DNA from 4 places in the Shewanella sp. A32 genome. Region 3 is predicted to be linked to each of the others. Evidence: predicted binding sites of a transcription regulator. Region 3 holds the regulator's gene; each other region holds the start of a gene.
What was found. The regulator sigma-54, encoded in region 3, starts transcription at its own class of promoters, with help from an activator protein. The targets are predictions, from matches to a motif close to GTTGGCACGNNNNTNGNNT.
Positions count from the first base shown of each region.

Region 1: PY479_RS10655 (TorF family putative porin) is a predicted target of sigma-54. The motif match lies at 1,741-1,759, and genes of this name have one in related genera.
Region 2: PY479_RS03970 (formate dehydrogenase accessory sulfurtransferase FdhD) is a predicted target of sigma-54. The motif match lies at 2,490-2,508, and genes of this name have one in related genera.
Region 4: hmpA (NO-inducible flavohemoprotein) is a predicted target of sigma-54. The motif match lies at 1,475-1,493, and genes of this name have one in related genera.

Region 1 covers NZ_JARFTS010000012.1:64,312-68,489, forward strand. The annotation lists gene PY479_RS10650 (GGDEF domain-containing response regulator) at 1-760, shown strand, start outside; gene PY479_RS10655 (TorF family putative porin) at 947-1,645, opposite strand; gene PY479_RS10660 (HU family DNA-binding protein) at 1,924-2,196, opposite strand; gene PY479_RS10665 (hypothetical protein) at 2,395-2,700, opposite strand; gene PY479_RS10670 (DUF3016 domain-containing protein) at 2,898-3,446, shown strand; gene PY479_RS10675 (prephenate dehydrogenase) at 3,677-3,991, opposite strand; gene PY479_RS10680 (TraB/GumN family protein) at 4,036-4,178, shown strand, end outside.
Region 2 covers NZ_JARFTS010000003.1:141,729-145,906, reverse strand. The annotation lists gene rlmF (23S rRNA (adenine(1618)-N(6))-methyltransferase RlmF) at 1-615, shown strand, start outside; gene PY479_RS03975 (helix-turn-helix transcriptional regulator) at 658-1,563, opposite strand; gene PY479_RS03970 (formate dehydrogenase accessory sulfurtransferase FdhD) at 1,566-2,417, opposite strand; gene PY479_RS03965 (DUF3305 domain-containing protein) at 2,695-3,150, shown strand; gene PY479_RS03960 (DUF3306 domain-containing protein) at 3,150-3,773, shown strand; gene PY479_RS03955 (4Fe-4S binding protein) at 3,938-4,178, shown strand, end outside.
Region 3 covers NZ_JARFTS010000002.1:4,578-8,755, reverse strand. The annotation lists gene lptA (lipopolysaccharide transport periplasmic protein LptA) at 1-294, shown strand, start outside; gene lptB (LPS export ABC transporter ATP-binding protein) at 291-1,019, shown strand; gene PY479_RS01925 (RNA polymerase factor sigma-54) at 1,112-2,578, shown strand; gene hpf (ribosome hibernation promoting factor) at 2,608-2,898, shown strand; gene ptsN (PTS IIA-like nitrogen regulatory protein PtsN) at 2,898-3,341, shown strand; gene rapZ (RNase adapter RapZ) at 3,338-4,178, shown strand, end outside.
Region 4 covers NZ_JARFTS010000001.1:91,155-95,332, reverse strand. The annotation lists gene norR (nitric oxide reductase transcriptional regulator NorR) at 1-1,378, opposite strand, end outside; gene hmpA (NO-inducible flavohemoprotein) at 1,603-2,787, shown strand; gene PY479_RS00375 (hypothetical protein) at 3,217-3,924, opposite strand; gene PY479_RS00370 (primase-helicase zinc-binding domain-containing protein) at 4,013-4,178, opposite strand, start outside.

The sequences.
Region 1 (4,178 bases), on a different contig from region 3:
ACAGCAGTTTCAATTATTTTATCAGGGGAAATTTAATGCTGGCAGTGGTGAACTGGAAGGCATGGAAGCGCTGATACGCTGGCAACATCCGCAGGATGGCCTGATAGCTCCGGATTGCTTTTTACCTGTCGCCGAAGCACTAGGGATGATGGATGCTATTTGTGAATGGGTATTGCTAACGGCTTGCAAGCAAACACAGCAGTGGCAACAACTTTTGCAGGGGACTGCGCGCAAGCTGACCGTTGCCGTGAATTTATCGGCCTCACAAAATCTGCGCGATAAGTTATTAGCGCAGGTGCAGTACGCGATCGCTGAGAGTGGGTTAGCGCCAGCGTTATTGGAGTTGGAGATTACTGAAAACGCGTTGATTGAAGAACCTGCAAAACTCGCAAAAGTACTGGAACAGGTTGCGGCAATGGGGGTGACATTGTCGCTGGATGATTTCGGTACTGGCTTTTCATCATTGGAGCATATTAAAGACTTTCCGATCAATATCCTGAAAATTGATAAAAGTTTTGTTTGTGGTATTGAGCAAGATGAGCGCTCCAGACGGTTGTTGGCGGCATTGATTAACTTTGCTAACGGCTTTGATGTGATGTCGGTGGCTGAAGGTGTGGAAACTGAAGCTCAGGCCAATTTTTGCCGAGATCATGGCTGTTATCTGTTACAGGGTTATATCTACTGCAAACCGATGCCAGCCGCAGCATTTTATCAACAGCATATCGAACCTCTGTTGAAGGCCGAGTCCGTTGATCACTAGGCGACAATCTCTTTTACTGGCGATATAGAACAAAACCCGCCATCCGCATAGCGGATGACGGGTCAAGATTCAGGCACGGCTGAAAGTCTATCAAAGATCATAAAAGTGGCCTTCCTGGCAGCACCTTGATCTCATTAAATTGTTATTATTATTTATCGTCGTTTTTATTTTAATTCATTGAAAATATTAGAATTCAAATTCGTAAGTATAACCCAGTACGAATTTGACATCGTCGCCTGGCAGATCGGTATCTGCTAATTTGAAGGACACGGCGCCGATACTGGTATCTTTGGTGACAGATACGTTGTATTCAGAGTAGTTATCTACACCATACCAGCTGGTGATAACGTCACCGGTAGAGTAAGCGTAATAAGCGCCCAGTGTAATACTGTCAGCCAGAGGGTAGCTGGCAGCAACGTGGTAGTAAGTGTAATCTTTGTCATCCAGGCCATCGGCAGCAACATCGCTACCAGCGGTAACGAATTTAGCCACACCGAATTCCAACCATTTCCAGGTCAGTGAGCCGTAGAGTTCACCAAAATCGATGGAACCGGAAGCGTCTGGATATCCGTAGTACAGATAACCAACATCGTAGCTCCAGTCATCATTGATGGAATTTGAGAAGCCGCCATAGATGTCCATCTCGTAAGTGGTGTCGCCATCATCACCAAAGTCGACGTTAGAACCCCAAGTACCGATGTAAAAACCAGACTCGTGAGCGTAATCAATGCCACCCTGTACGGCTGCACCATTAGCAGTCTGAGTAACACCACGCCACAAATAGTTTGAGGTAGCACCGATATTTCCGGTTACGGTTGCCTGACTCATTGGTGCGATTAACATTAGACCAGCTAGTGTTCCCAACGACAGCAGTGTTTTTTTCATTCTCATCCCCTTTTCCCTTTTTTAAAGTTGCCGGAGATCCGGAAATTGGCCGGAACGTCGGCTTTTCATTTTGTTGAGTAAATCCGTGGAGTGTAGAGCTAAAGCCGTGCCAAAAGTAAATCTTTATTTTTTACATAAACTTAACGAATTCATGCCGTATATACGAACAATTGTGTGCATCAATTTGGCACCATATGCACAGAATTGGTGCAGTATGATTGATGGCTAACCTAATAAAAACGCCTCATAAAGAGGCGTTTTTATTGGCAAACTGAATTTCAGTTCACGCTGTCTTTTAATGCTTTGCCAGCTTTGAATTTAGGCACAGTGGCTTCAGCAATTTGAATTTCCTGACCTGTCAGAGGATTACGACCTGTTCTGGCAGCGCGAGTTGATGTTTCAAAAGAGCCAAACCCCACAATAGATACTTTATCACCGGCTTTGAGTGCTTCTGTTACTGCAGATTCTAAGGACTTAAGTGCCAGAGTGGCTTCAGCTTTTGTAAGTTCAGCTTTCTCTGCCATGTTGGCAATGAGTTCAGTTTTATTCATTTTTATACTCTCTTCTCTTTTCTTTCCGTAGATATTGTTATAGCCATGTTAACTTGCCACAAGGCGCAGGCTAATGAAAGTGAATTTTCCATTTTTGCTGTGGACGTCTTGTAACTGCGTCACTTCGCTTGGTTTAACTAATATGAATGGTGCCAGCGGTCGTTAGGAAACATGCTGTCTTTATCTTAAGCGCCGCCATCAGTGATTGCGCATCTCTTCGCACACATATCCCTGGCGTCGAGAATCAAAGCGACAACCACCTCCACATTCCCAAGGCGAATTTTCATATTTCGCTGATTGAGTTGTCGCGTATTCCCGACATTGTTGATAGCTCGTAAATCCTTCCTTTTTGAGATAGTTAGCTGAACCAAAACCGTGGTGATAGACAAATGCGGTCCAGGTGTCGGGGATCGTTTCCTGGGAATTTTGGTTAATCCAGAAAATTGCACTGGCAAATGCAGCAAAGAGCGCAATGGTCAAAATAATCGGTGCGGATAGTTTCACAGAAGCTTCTCCAGATAAGTATACGCAAGGAACGCTGTAAAAAATGATAAAGTTTACTTAATCTTGGAACTAGGGGTTAAATGTAATATCCAATCTTTTGGAATAAGTTTTGAGTAATTCGTAACATCAGAGGGTCACCGGGTTCTCGTTAGATCGACGATCTGCGGCGATCTCCTGCTGCCGACAAGGAGGCAAACATGAAAATTGGCTATCTGTTATTTGCAGGCATGCTCGGTGTTATGAGTACCGGTTGTGCTGTCGCAACAGAAGAAGCGGCTGACGCGGCTGCGGCGAACCCGATAACGACTGTTGGAAAAGTTAAAATTGAATGGCAGAACCCGGATAAGTATCGCGATATACGCACGGCTTCAGAACTGCAGAAACGGTTTCAACAACGAATGTTTGAAAGTTTGACTAAGGCACTTGATCAGGCTTCAAGCAAAGTTATGAAAGATAAAGAAAAGCTTGAGTTAGTGGTGACTGATGTCGATTTGGCCGGGGATTTACGTCCGACCTTTGGTAAAGCCGCCGTCAGTGAAATTCGTGTTGTCAAAGATATCTATCCACCACAAATTAACTTCACTTACCGGGTGCTGGATGGTGATCAGGTGATTATGGTGGGATCTGAGAAATTGCATGATCTTATGTTTATGAATCGTATCTACGCCAACGATAATACGACCTTCAGATATGAAGAAGGTATGCTCAAAGACTGGTTTAATAAAACCGTCGCTCCCAAATTGTAATTGCCTCGGGCAAACCGCAATTCATCTCTGTAACAGGCAAAATTCATCAAAAGATGAGTTTTGCCTGTTTCTTTGCTAGTACACCAACACTCGTCTGTGATTATGCCGGATTAGCGCAAATATTCGCTCAAAGGCTCGGATAACCGTCATTGCACCGGGCGCGGTTACTTTTAGCATTTCAGTGAAAAACAGTGGCACTTGGCGAACGGCTTCAAAAATGGCCTAAGTAATTACTGACGACGCTGTTCCTTAAACAAGGACAATGTTTGCAATAAAATGGCGAGTTGCTTGACCACATGTTCCAGATCGTCCTGAGACGGTGCTTTGTCCTCTTCCAGTTCTGCCACCGCTTCAGCCAATTCCTGTACATAGGGTAAAAAACGCGTACTGGAGGTGCTAAATCCCTGTTCATCAGTGAAAATCTGGGCAAATTTTGCATGCCCTTGTTGTTGCAGCTGATCAAGACCGTTATCAGCATCTACTGCCTGCCGGTAAGCGAGCTGCAAGTTGGTCTTCAGTTGCGCTATGACCTTGGTATATGGCATAACGGATCCCTTTAGTAAATTTATGGGAATTATAAGGAACCCCAATGGTGTCAACAAGCCGCTGGATAGGATTGCTATGGGGTTTTGCCCTATTTTTGAACACAGCGTATGCCGCTGCACCGCCTTTGACGCCATTATTTTACCAAGTGGAGTTACAGGGAAAGACGGCTTGGATTCTGGGTTCTTT
Region 2 (4,178 bases), on a different contig from region 3:
GCTAACGGTATTTACCCGTTACTCGGCAGCGCCATTTATGGCTGGCAATTTGTTGGCAGCGATATTGATGCGCAGGCGCTACAACATCTGCAACACATCATCGACCGTAATTCCCAAGCGGCCAAGTTGATAAGGTTGCGTCATCAGCCGCAGTCGCAGCATATTTTCGACGCGGTCATTCAGTCAGAAGACCACTTTGATTTCACCATGTGTAACCCGCCTTTTCACCGCTCGGCGGCGGAGGCTAGACAAGGTAGCCAACGCAAGCTCCACAACCTTGCTACCAATCGTGGTGAAAAAGTGCCGCATAAGGTGTCGCTGAATTTTGGTGGTCAAGCAAACGAATTGTGGTGTGACGGTGGTGAAGCCGGATTTTTACGGCGGATGATTGCCGAAAGTCAGCACTATGCTGCACAGGTCTTGTGGTTTACCTCGTTGATTTCCAAGTCTGAAAATTTGCCATTATGCTATAAATTGCTTGAGCAACAGCAGGTGGCAACTGTGAAAACATTGCCGATGACGCAAGGTAATAAGCAGACACGCATACTGGCCTGGAGCTACCTGAACGATAAAGCCCGTCAGCAGTGGCGACGGAGCAAACCCCGTCCTGACTGATAAAAAAGCCCGCGGTTGCGGGCTTTTTTAATCTGATCAGTGTTACTGCGGACTCCACAATAACTGACCACAGTCGGTCAGATCATAGCCGCCCAGCATCGCTGCCATCTGCCTGGCCGCTGCGCCAGACAACGACTTGAATAGCTGCTGTAATTGACGGCGGAAATAGATGCCCTGTGGCATCACGAAATCAAAGGATTCGGTTACCAGTGGCACAAAGCCTAAACCACTTTCCATTGCGACCGCCTGACAACCAAAACCGATGTCGGCATCCCCACGTGCCAGATAGCCTGCTAATTCGCGTTCGCTATAGGCCGTCAGCACTATGTTCAAATCCTTGATACTGCCGCCGCGTTTCAATAGCCAGTGTTCAAGATGTTGTTGGCTGCCAGCTCCACCCTGACGATTAACCCAGCGCCACGGCAGGTCAATGACTTTATCCTCTTCCTGACACAGATGATGCAGTTCCGGGCGGACGATCAGCCCCTGTTGCCGGTTATAGCCGTGCACCATAATCCACTGCTGATGATTCGGATAGCCTTTCAACAAGGCGGTATGGCGCACATTCCGTTCTTCAGCGCTGCCCCAATGCAGGGTACAAACATCTGCATAGCCTTTAGATAAAAGCTCCAGTCCCAACCGCGAACCCGTAGCGCTGTAACTGATCAGCTCCCGACTGCCGACTTCTGCCATCAACCGGGCCACTTGCATTGATAACAGTGGATCGTCGCTGCCGGTGATCAGCAGTCGGTCAGATAACATGCCGCTATGGCAGGAATCCATCAGCCAGCGGTCGATCAGGATTTTGGGGAATAGCCATTTGCCAGTGATTTTGGTGGCTGGCAGCATCCGGTCATTGGCCATGGCGTAGACTTTTTTCTCATTGAGATCGAGATATTCAGCTACCTGCTTGGCACTCATGTATACCAGTTCACTGGGTTCGGTCATTGCTACTCCTGCGAAACCTTAAGGTTAACGGCTTGGGGTTCATCAAAGTCGATATTGTCAGCGCCATGATATACCAAAAAATGCCGTCCCTTGGCACGTGCAATCATAGTGATCCCAAGCTTTTGTGCTAACTCTAACCCCATTTGGGTTACGCCACTGCGGGACAGCAATACTGGAATGCCCATTTTGGCGACTTTAATAACCATTTCTGAGGTCAATCGGCCAGTGGTATAGAAAATCATATTGCCACCACCTTGTTGTTGCAGCCACATCTCGCCTGCCAAGGTATCGACTGCATTATGACGGCCGACATCTTCCACGAAGGAGTTAATGACATCACCTTCACACAAGCCACAACCGTGCACTGCGCCGGCATTTTTGTAGGTGTCGTTATACTGGCTGATATTGCGTAACAGGCTATAGATCATGCTTTGCTTTAAGTGGGGTTGCGGCAAGCTGATATCGTCCAGCCCCTCCATAAATCCACCAAACACCGTCCCTTGACCACACCCGGTTGTGACCGTCTTTTCAGCCAGCTTGGCATCCAGATCTGTGGTTTGCTCTTGCGTAATGACCGCGGCAGAGTTGACATCCCAATCGACGATGACAGATTCCAGTTGCTTGATATCTTTGATGAATCCCTGATTTTTCAGGTAACCCAATGCCAATGACTCTGGTCGGGCACCCAAGGTCATCAGCGTGACAATCGGTCGCCAGTTAAGATACACAGTAAGTGGGCGCTCACAAGCCACCGATTTCTGTTGTATTGTGCCAGTTTCATCGACGGCGGTGACATTGATTGTCAGCGGTACTTCGGCGGCGGTTTTTATCAAATGCAATTTGGCTTGGGTCATGATCGGACTCATGCAAAAAATTAAGACTCAGATGATAGCAATAATCATACCCGCTCAGAACCGAACGTATAAATGCGTGATCCACGCCAATGCTCCGTGACTCGGGAGCGTATATTGTGCAAAGTGTCATTCGAGGTGCGACATATTGTCCGTTACCCTGGCCAGAATACTTGACCGCTATCAAAAAATATTTCGATTATGCGTTTGGTTTATTTTTTGCATGAGCCTATCGTTAACCCTGTAACCCGAAAATAATGACTCGGGAGGAAGAATCCTTATGCAGCATACTCAAAGCGTATGGCCCATGTACGTTTCACTGAAAAAGGTGGAAAAGCAAATTGGGCGCTGGTTGTCGGAAAGCTGGGAACTTGATCAAGTGGTGCCCGGTACTCACGAAGCCCCCGCCGGAGCCACCCTGGTGTTACTGGAACTGTTTCTTGATGAACGCGCCAGCTATCGACTGAATCTCGATATGGATAATCCCATGCTCTATGTGGTGTGCGATGAGTTGGAAGATGGCACCTGGGTACCCGCCGCGATTTCAGCAGATCAGAATGTGGCTGCAGGTTGTCTTGAAGGTGATACCCCAGTGCTGAATCTGCCGATGCCCGAAGCGATCGCGTGCTGGATTGAGGCATTTATCTCTGAGCATGGAGAAGTGGAAATCTCTGCTCATCGTCGTAAACATGTGAATCGCCGTAAGGAAGTGGCCGAAGAACAGCGGAGGCATTGATGGCGGAAGAGCGCAGTTTTCTCAGCCGATGGGCCCAGCGCAAACAGCAGGCCCAGCAAGGTACGGATATTCCCGATGAGCCAGAAATTGTGGTGGACGACGAGGTTATTGCATCTTCGGTCACTGCGGAAACCGAGACAGCGATATCGGTGGCAGCACAAAATGTGCCAGCGAGTGCTACCGACACTGACTCGCTGCTGACTGCGGACGATTTACCCGATCCGGATAGCATTGAAATCGGCGGCAGTTTTGCCAGCTTTATGGCAAATAATGTTGATCCCGATGTGAAGAAAAATGCATTGCGTGCATTATGGAAACAGCCGCATTTCAGCGAAATTGATGGCATGATGGAATATGCGCTGGATTACAGTTGTCAGCCGACGCTGAGTGCTGAAGTATCCAGCCAGTTGGCCAAAAAGGTCTTTCGTCATTTGCTTGAAAAGACTGAGGATGCGGTAAAGGATACAGTCACCGAACTAGCCGATGCGCCAGCAGTTAACAGTGAAGTATTAACACAACCGCCAGCAGAAGAGCACTTGGCGGACAATTTGGACGAGCGCTTGACGGCAGATAGCCAAAATGCCGCATCTGTAGTGCAAACCTCGGACAAAAGAGTTGTTTGACGTCAGTTTAGCAGTATCCAAATACCATAATTATGGTATGTGAATTGCTGATAGTTTCAATAAATCAGGTTGTGGAAAAGTTTATAAATCAATAAGAAAAGCATAGAGATACTAACAATCACCACAGCCAAATACCTGTTCAGGAACGCAAAGTGAGCAATAGTGTGAGCAACAGCCCCGCCCAGCAAGCGCTGCGGCAGGTGCGTAATGAGGTAAAACAGCAGACTCGTATTCTGCAAAACCTAATCCCGCCCACCGTCAGTTACACCACAGAGGGGAGTGTGTTGGTGATTGGGCCTGAGGATCTTGCCAGACTGGCCGCGGACAAATTGTCCGGTATGGCTGGCAGGGTCATTTTAGCCAATGAGCCGATCACCAGTCAGGATGAAGCCCATCTGGAAAAAG
Region 3 (4,178 bases):
GCAAAAGGTTCACCGGCCACCTTTCGTCAGAAATTAGAAGATGGCCGTATTGCGAACGCCAGCGCCAATGAAATTCACTACAACATTAATAAACGCGTACTGACGCTCATCGGTAAAGCAAAGGTGGAACAAGGTGGCAGCGTTTCCACTGCAGAAAAAATTGTCTATGACCTTAAAAACCAGCAGTTGCAAGCCTCCAGCAGCGGCCAGGGAGAAGATCGTGTGACCACGGTCATCCAGCCTGACAACTACCAGCAGCAACCCAAAAAGGATCCCCAGCAGGAGCAGCAATGAGTAATACCTTGATCGCCCATAACCTTGCGAAAAGCTACAAAAAAAGAATGGTCGTGAAAGATGTCAGTCTGTCGGTTGCAACAGGTCAGATTGTGGGATTATTGGGACCCAATGGTGCAGGGAAAACCACGACATTTTACATGGTAGTCGGCTTGATCCAGAGCGATAAGGGACGGATCTTTATCGATCAAGATGAGCTGACCATGGATCCCATGCACCTTCGCGCTCGCAAAGGTATTGGCTATCTGCCGCAAGAAGCCAGTATTTTCCGTAAGCTAACTGTTCGCGATAACATCATGGCAGTATTGCAGATCAGAAAAGATCTGGATCGCGATGGCCGTGAAGAACAACTGGAACAGTTACTCGAAGAGTTTCACATCACCCATATTCGCGACAGCATGGGGATGTCACTTTCGGGAGGTGAGCGCCGGCGTGTCGAGATTGCCAGAGCCTTGGCCGCAGACCCGAAATTCATTCTGTTGGATGAACCCTTTGCTGGCGTAGACCCCATCTCCGTTATTGATATTAAAAAAATTATTGAACAATTGCGGTCACGTGGACTGGGTGTGCTGATTACGGATCATAACGTGCGTGAAACACTTGATGTTTGTGAACATGCATACATTGTCAGCCACGGACAACTGATCGCCGAAGGCACCCCTGCCGAGATCCTCGACAACCAACAAGTCCGTGCTGTGTACTTGGGTGAACAATTCAAGCTATAGTAAACACCGGGAGCGCTTACAGCTTTAAAACGTTAAAGTCTGTAATTACTAGAATTTTTATAAAGTTATAAGATGTAGGGGTAAGCGGTAACATGAAAACGTCACTCCAGCTCAAACTGGGTCAACAACTGACCATGACACCTCAACTGCAGCAGGCAATACGTTTGCTGCAGCTGTCGTCGCTGGAGTTACAACAGGAAATTCAAGAAGCCTTAGAAGCAAACCCGCTGCTCGAAGTGAATGAAGACAACCAAAGCACCGACAGCAATCATGATATCGATAACAATTTAGAGGCACCGGAGCCGAGCGAACATATCGAAGATAGTTCGACGGTAGAAACCTCGGACGCACTCACTAGCCAGGCACTCCCTGAAGAGCTGCCAATGGATACTACCTGGGATGAGGTTTTTACTGCCGCTCCGGCTATGTCCAGTGGTCCTATCCGTGATGACGATACCCCATTTCAGGGAGAAACTTCTGAAGGTTTGCATGAACACCTGGAATGGCAGAAGAACCTGACACCGTTCTCAGAAACTGATGCAGCAATCGCCACTGCAATTATCGAAGCGATTGATGATCAAGGATATCTGACGCAAACCACGGAGGATATTCTGGATGCTATGGGCAATCCGGAAATCGAGCTAGAAGAAGTAGAAGCGGTATTGAAACGCATCCAACACTTCGATCCTGTCGGTGTCGCTGCACGGGATCTGCGTGAATGTTTGCTGATCCAGCTGTCGCAATATAGTGATGACACCCCGCATCTCGAAAACGCCATTATGCTGCTGGAACAGCATCTTGACCTGATCGCTGCCAAAGATTATCGCACACTGATGCGCAAGACCCGTTTGAGAGAAGAAGATCTGCGTGACGCGATTAGTTTGATCCAATCGCTTAATCCACGTCCCGGACTATTAGTGCAGCCTCAGGATGACGAGTACGTGATCCCAGATGTCAGCGTGTGGAAGAAAAATGGTCGCTGGGTGGTAGAACTCAACCCAGACTGCATGCCCAAACTCAGTATTAATCAGCAATATGCCGCTATGGCCCGCAGTGCGCGGAGCCAATCCGACAGCCAGTTTATCCGCGGACACCTGCAAGAAGCCAAATGGTTTATCAAGAGTCTGGAAAGCCGCAATGAAACACTACTAAAGGTGGCTAACTGCATTGTACAGTTTCAGCAGGGATTCTTTGAATATGGCGAAGAAGCCATGAAACCGATGGTGCTCAATGATATTGCCGAAGCCGTTGATATGCACGAATCGACAATTTCCCGAGTGACAACGCAGAAATACATGCATACGCCACGCGGTATATTTGAGCTAAAATATTTCTTTTCCAGCCACGTCGGTACTGAAGACGGTGGCGAATGTTCATCGACGGCAATCCGCGCCTTTATCAAAAAACTGGTGGCCGCGGAGAACCAGAAAAAGCCGCTCAGCGACAGCAAAATGGCACAGTTGCTGGCTGAGCAGGGAATTAACGTGGCACGCCGAACCATCGCCAAATACCGCGAAGCCATGATGATCCCACCATCGAATCAGCGTAAGAGTTTGTAATTCCACAGTACCCCTATGGAGGACACCCTATGCAAATCAACCTGGCAGGCCATCATATTGAGATCACCGACTCGTTGCGCAGCTATGTGGAGAGTAAATTTGCAAAACTTGAACGCCATTTCGAACAGATCAATAATGTGCACGTCGTACTCAATGTTGAGAAAGCAATACAACGAGTCGAAGCCAAGCTACATCTGAATGGTGGAGAGGTGCACGGCACCGCAGAACACACCGATATGTACGCTGCCATCGACGCTCTAATTGATAAATTGGATCGTCAGGTCATTAAATACAAAGAAAAGCTGACAAAATACTCATGATGGAACTTAGTACCATCCTGCGGCCGGAGTGTACCGCATGTGCCACACCCGGCAGCAAGAAAAAGGTATTGGAGCTCATCAGCGAACTCGCAGCAGCCCAGTATCCAAACCTGTCGTCCCAAGCCATTTTCGAAAGTCTGCTGGTCAGAGAGAAAATGGGAAGTACCGGTATCGGGAATGGCATTGCCATTCCCCATGGTCGCTTGCCGGACATTAAAGATCCTATCGCCGTGCTGATTAAGTGCGACGAACCGATCCCCTTTGACGCTATCGATAATCAACCGGTAGACATCTTGTTTGCGTTGGTAGTGCCCGCCGATCAATGTCAGCAGCATCTCAGTACTTTGTCGGCGATGGCCGAGAAACTCAGTGATAAGCTGATACTCAAGCAACTGCGGAAAGCCACCACCAAAGAAGAACTGTATCAGGTGATCACCGGATGAAATTGGCCATTGTCTCAGGCCGCTCAGGCTCAGGAAAATCTGTAGCGTTACGAGTGCTGGAAGACTTGGGCTATTACTGCGTTGATAACCTGCCACTCCCCATGATTGGCAGTCTGTTAGACAATCTGCGCGGCAGTAACGAACTGGTCGCGATTAGCGTCGATGTGCGCAACATGCCTAACCAGGAAAAAGTCCTGGAAAGTCAGATACAAAATCTGCCACAAGGCACTGAAGTCATCAGTTTCTTTTTAAACGCATCCGATAAGGTGCTGCTTAAACGTTACAGTGAAACCCGACGTCTACATCCGTTATCCAAGAGCAAAATCTCCCTTAAAGATGCGATTGAGCAGGAAGGCAAACTACTCGCGCCGATGTCGCAGCTAATGGATCACTACATAGATACCTCTAACATGAATATCTATGAGCTGAGTGACACCGTACGCGAAATTTTGCTGGGGACAGTGACCAAGGAGCTGGTGATTAACTTTGAGTCGTTTGGCTTTAAGCACGGTCTCCCCGCAGAAGCTGATTTCATCTTTGATGCGCGCTTTCTACCTAATCCTCATTGGGAGCCGCAGTTAAGACCGTTAACTGGGCTTGACGAACCAGTACGTGAGTTTCTCAACCGTCAGCCACTGGTGAATAAATTCATCTGGCAGATCGAGAACCTGCTCGATACCTGGCTGCCGCACTTGGAGCGCAATAACCGTAGCTATCTGACCGTTGCTATCGGTTGCACTGGTGGCCAACATCGTTCAGTGTACGTTGCTGAACAACTGGCTAAACGCTTCAGCAACAGTAAACATAAAGTGCAGGCTCATCACCGGGATTTAGCGC
Region 4 (4,178 bases), on a different contig from region 3:
GCACTGACGGTTCAGGCGACGTGCTATCGAGAGCTTGACTAAAATCACGAGGATACGTAAGCAATTCTTGATCCAAATGACGCGGTTCAATGGTCACAATTTCGGTCTTATTGGCACCTTGACTTACAGTACGCAAAGCTGCTCGGCTGATAACATGTTCTAGCTCACGTACATTCCCAGGCCATGGATAGCGCTGCAACAACTGCTCCGTCGCAGGTGCCAAACGTAAACTGCGAAAACTGAAGCGACTACGATTCAATTCCACAAAATAACCCGCTAACAACAGGATATCATCTCCGCGTTCTCTTAGTGGCGGAATGACCACCGGATACACGGACAGGCGATGGTATAAATCGGCACGAAAATCTCCTCGTTTGACCATCTCTGCCAAGTCCCGGTTCGTGGCGGCAACAATACGCACATCTACTTTTATTGGTTTATCTGCGCCTAAGCGCTGGATTTCACCGTTTTGTAGTGTTCTCAATAGCTTGGCTTGAACGGTCAACGGCAGCTCACCTATTTCATCAAGAAACAACGTGCCACCATCGGCAGATTCCACGCGACCAGCACGTTCTGATGCGGCCCCAGAAAATGCACCTTTGACATGGCCGAACAACTCACTTTCAACCAATGTTTCCGGCAGAGCAGCACAATTGACGTGGATCATTGGAGCAACTTTACGCTGGGAACGCTGATGTAAGCGCCAGGCAAATAGCTCTTTACCAACGCCCGTTTCCCCTTGGAGTAATACAGGTAGATCTGAAGTCGCCACAACATCTAGCTCTTTCAATAAGTTTTGTACCTGTGGATGCTGCCCAATCAGCTCTTGACTAGCGGAAATGCTACCATTGTCCTGTTTCAGTTGCTCATCAAACTGTCGTAATGCCCGCATTTCACTTTCAAGTCGATTAACTCTTAGGATAGTTTCACAATACACCGCAAGTTGCGGTATGAACGCTATCTGCTCGGCGCTAAAATGGCCTTTATACAGGGAGTCAAGCGTTAACACCCCCCAACATTTACCATCGGGCCATAAACTAATGCCCATACAGTCATGTACCGGCAGCGGCACTCCTTGCTGCGTAGCTAACAATCCATCATAGGGATCTGGTAAAGCACTGTCGGGAGCAAAATGTACTAGTTTGCGTTGCGATAAAATGGCCGACAACCGTGGATGATGAGCCACTGCAAAACGGCGTCCACTGGTTGTAGTCACTAAACCTGCGAGCGCCACAGGTTTCAGAATGTCGCCATCAAGTTGTAGCAGTCCGACCGCGTTACAGTCTAACAACTGTTGAACCTGATCAACGAAACGCTGTAAGCGAACCGGCGGTGACAACTCGTGCTTTAAGTCACCAAAATCTAATGGGAATAACATGGTTTATTTTACCCCAATGGTAAATTATACCCGTAATTATAGGGTAAAATTCACCATATAAAAATATTCATTTCTATATATTTCAACTAATTAACACTTGGCACGTCGTTTGATATAGACCAAGCAGAACAGTGAACGCCTCAGTATGAATTACCCCGTAACGACGTCACTGCTTTGGCATCACATCTCGGTGATTGCATTTTCATTTTCAGGAGTTGAAGTTTATGAATGAACAGCAAAAAGCTTTGGTTCGCGCGACAATACCAGTATTACAAAGCAGCGGTGTCGCCTTAACAAGCCATTTCTATCAACGGATGCTAAGCCATAATCCCGAACTAAAACACATCTTCAATCAGGGGCATCAGAGCGCCGGTCGTCAACAACAAGCACTGGCAGGTGCCGTGCTAGCCTACGCTCAACATATCGATGATCCCTCAGTATTACTCCCTGTGGTCGAACGTATTGCCCATAAACATGTGAGCTTAGGTATTCGCGCTGAGCACTATGCGATTGTTGGCAAACATTTATTGGCCAGTATTCAAGAAGTCCTCGGCGACGCGGCCTCCGCCGAATTGATTGATGCTTGGGCGGCAGCCTATGGCGAATTAGCACAATTGTTTATTGGGTTGGAAAATACGCTTTATCAGCAAAGTGTTGATAACACTGGTGGTTGGAGTGGCTGGAAACCCTTCCGTATCGTGCGCAAACAGCCTGAAAGTGACGAAATAACATCTTTCTATCTGCAACCTATTGATGGAGGCCGTCTGCCGAACTATCAACCCGGCCAGTATATTAGCGTCCGAGTATATGTTGAAGAGTTAGGGATTTTCCAACCTCGCCAATACAGCTTGTCAGACATTGCCGGTGGTAGTGCACTGCGTATTTCAGTTAAACGCCAAGGTGCCGGAGAAACCTCACCCGAAGGCAAAGTTTCCAATCTGCTGCACAGCCAATATGATGTGGGGCAGATTGTTGAGTTATCTGCGCCAGCAGGCGAATTCGTCCTACAACAATCTTCCGAACGTCCGGTAGTATTGCTCAGCGGAGGTGTCGGTATTACACCAATGATTGCTATTAGTCGTACGTTGGCACAACAAGGTAAGCGTGATATCCATTTCGTACATTCAGCGCGTAACCGTCATGTACATGCGTTTAGAGACGTCAGCGATTCATTGGCCGAAAACGGGGCAAAAGTACATTACTTCTATGATCAAACTGACGCACAGGATCAACATGCCCGCCCCGCACCATTTGCGTTAACCGATGTCCTACCTGAAGCACCACATGATGCAGAGTATTACCTGTGCGGTCCTGCTGCGTTTATGCGTCATTATCTTTCAGAGTTAAAAGCCCACGGTGTACCAGAAACGCAAATTTTCGCGGAAGCTTTTGGTTCTGGCGGCGTATAAACCATTTAGCCAAAGGGAGCATGAGCAGTCCCTTTTTAACATTATAAAGCAGCTCAAACATAACAAGACGCTTAACTAAATTAGTTGGGCGTCTTTTTGTATTCGAGTCGAACGGGCTTGCCACGGTGAATCGCCATTTATCAACTAGTCACTTTGTAGCATTACTAAAATTCGGTCAATCTGGTAAGGCCCGAGAAAATTAGATACTTTCGAAATCCTCAAAATACAGCTCCTCACACTCTGCTAGCGACTGAATTGCCACAGTCAAAGTAGCCACCTCTGTAGCATTACAAAAATTTGGTCATCAACCATGACTCGGTAGCTATCAGCGAACGACGCCGAAACAAGGAATGGGGCAGAAACGAGTTACGCTGAAGGCCAGCTTTTGGCACATAAGTGATATTCATGAAGTGCGAATACTACATTAGCTCACTTAACTGCAAAAACCGTAACCAAAGTTTTAATTGAGCCACTTGGAACCATAACAAAGTACATCTTGCTCCCCATGTATTGCCAGAACTCGGCCTCCTGTGCATATTTTTTTGCTTTTTGGAAAGTGACGCTTTCTGGTAACTGGGTTTTAGTTAGCCTTGGGCATAGCAGCTTTGAGCACAAAGCCTTCCAAGGATGCTTAGGAGCACCGTCTGAAAGCCGTTCCACAAACCGTTCCAGTGCATGACGAGTCACCACGACAGGTCCAATGTTCGGAACATTTATTACCTCATCGATTTCTCTCACGGTAGCAGTATCGACGCAGTATTCTTCGAAGGAATGAGAGAGCCATTCTTCCCGTTTTTCCACCGATATCTGTGCTTCCTGGTAACGAGTGAGCAAGAACCTGGTCAGGCTGTAAAGTGAATGCTGAGTTGAGCGTTGTTTCTGTAACTTTTTGATGGCTCCTTTACTGACTCGGATTTGAAGCCCATTGCCGCTTCGGTTACTCCCCATCACCTCTTTCACTGACAGTAGGTGATGAATCGCATAGAGCTCAGCTGCAATTGGCTTTTGCTGCTCAGGTAGCGTGTCGTATTGCTCACCTAAATCGACCTTTAGCTCACCACCTCTTCGAAGGCCGGTCTTCCAGTAAACCGTAAACTCATCATCAATCTGCTTTGTTAACAGGGTTAATACCATCATGTTTGTTCTCCTATTGGTTATCTATTTTTCATTCTCCATGTTTTTTCAAATATGCAAGGCGCAAAAAAAGGGGCCGAAGCCCCTTGGATCAGATATGAACTTTCGGAAAGCCCATGGCACCGTAAACATTCAGCACATCATTCCAATCCCAACTTTTCACGCCGAGTGACGTTGGTATCGGAGGGATCAAGACTTGTGACAGAATGCCTTTTTGCCAGGTTTTTTTCCTGAGTTCATTCGCTGCATTCAGGCCG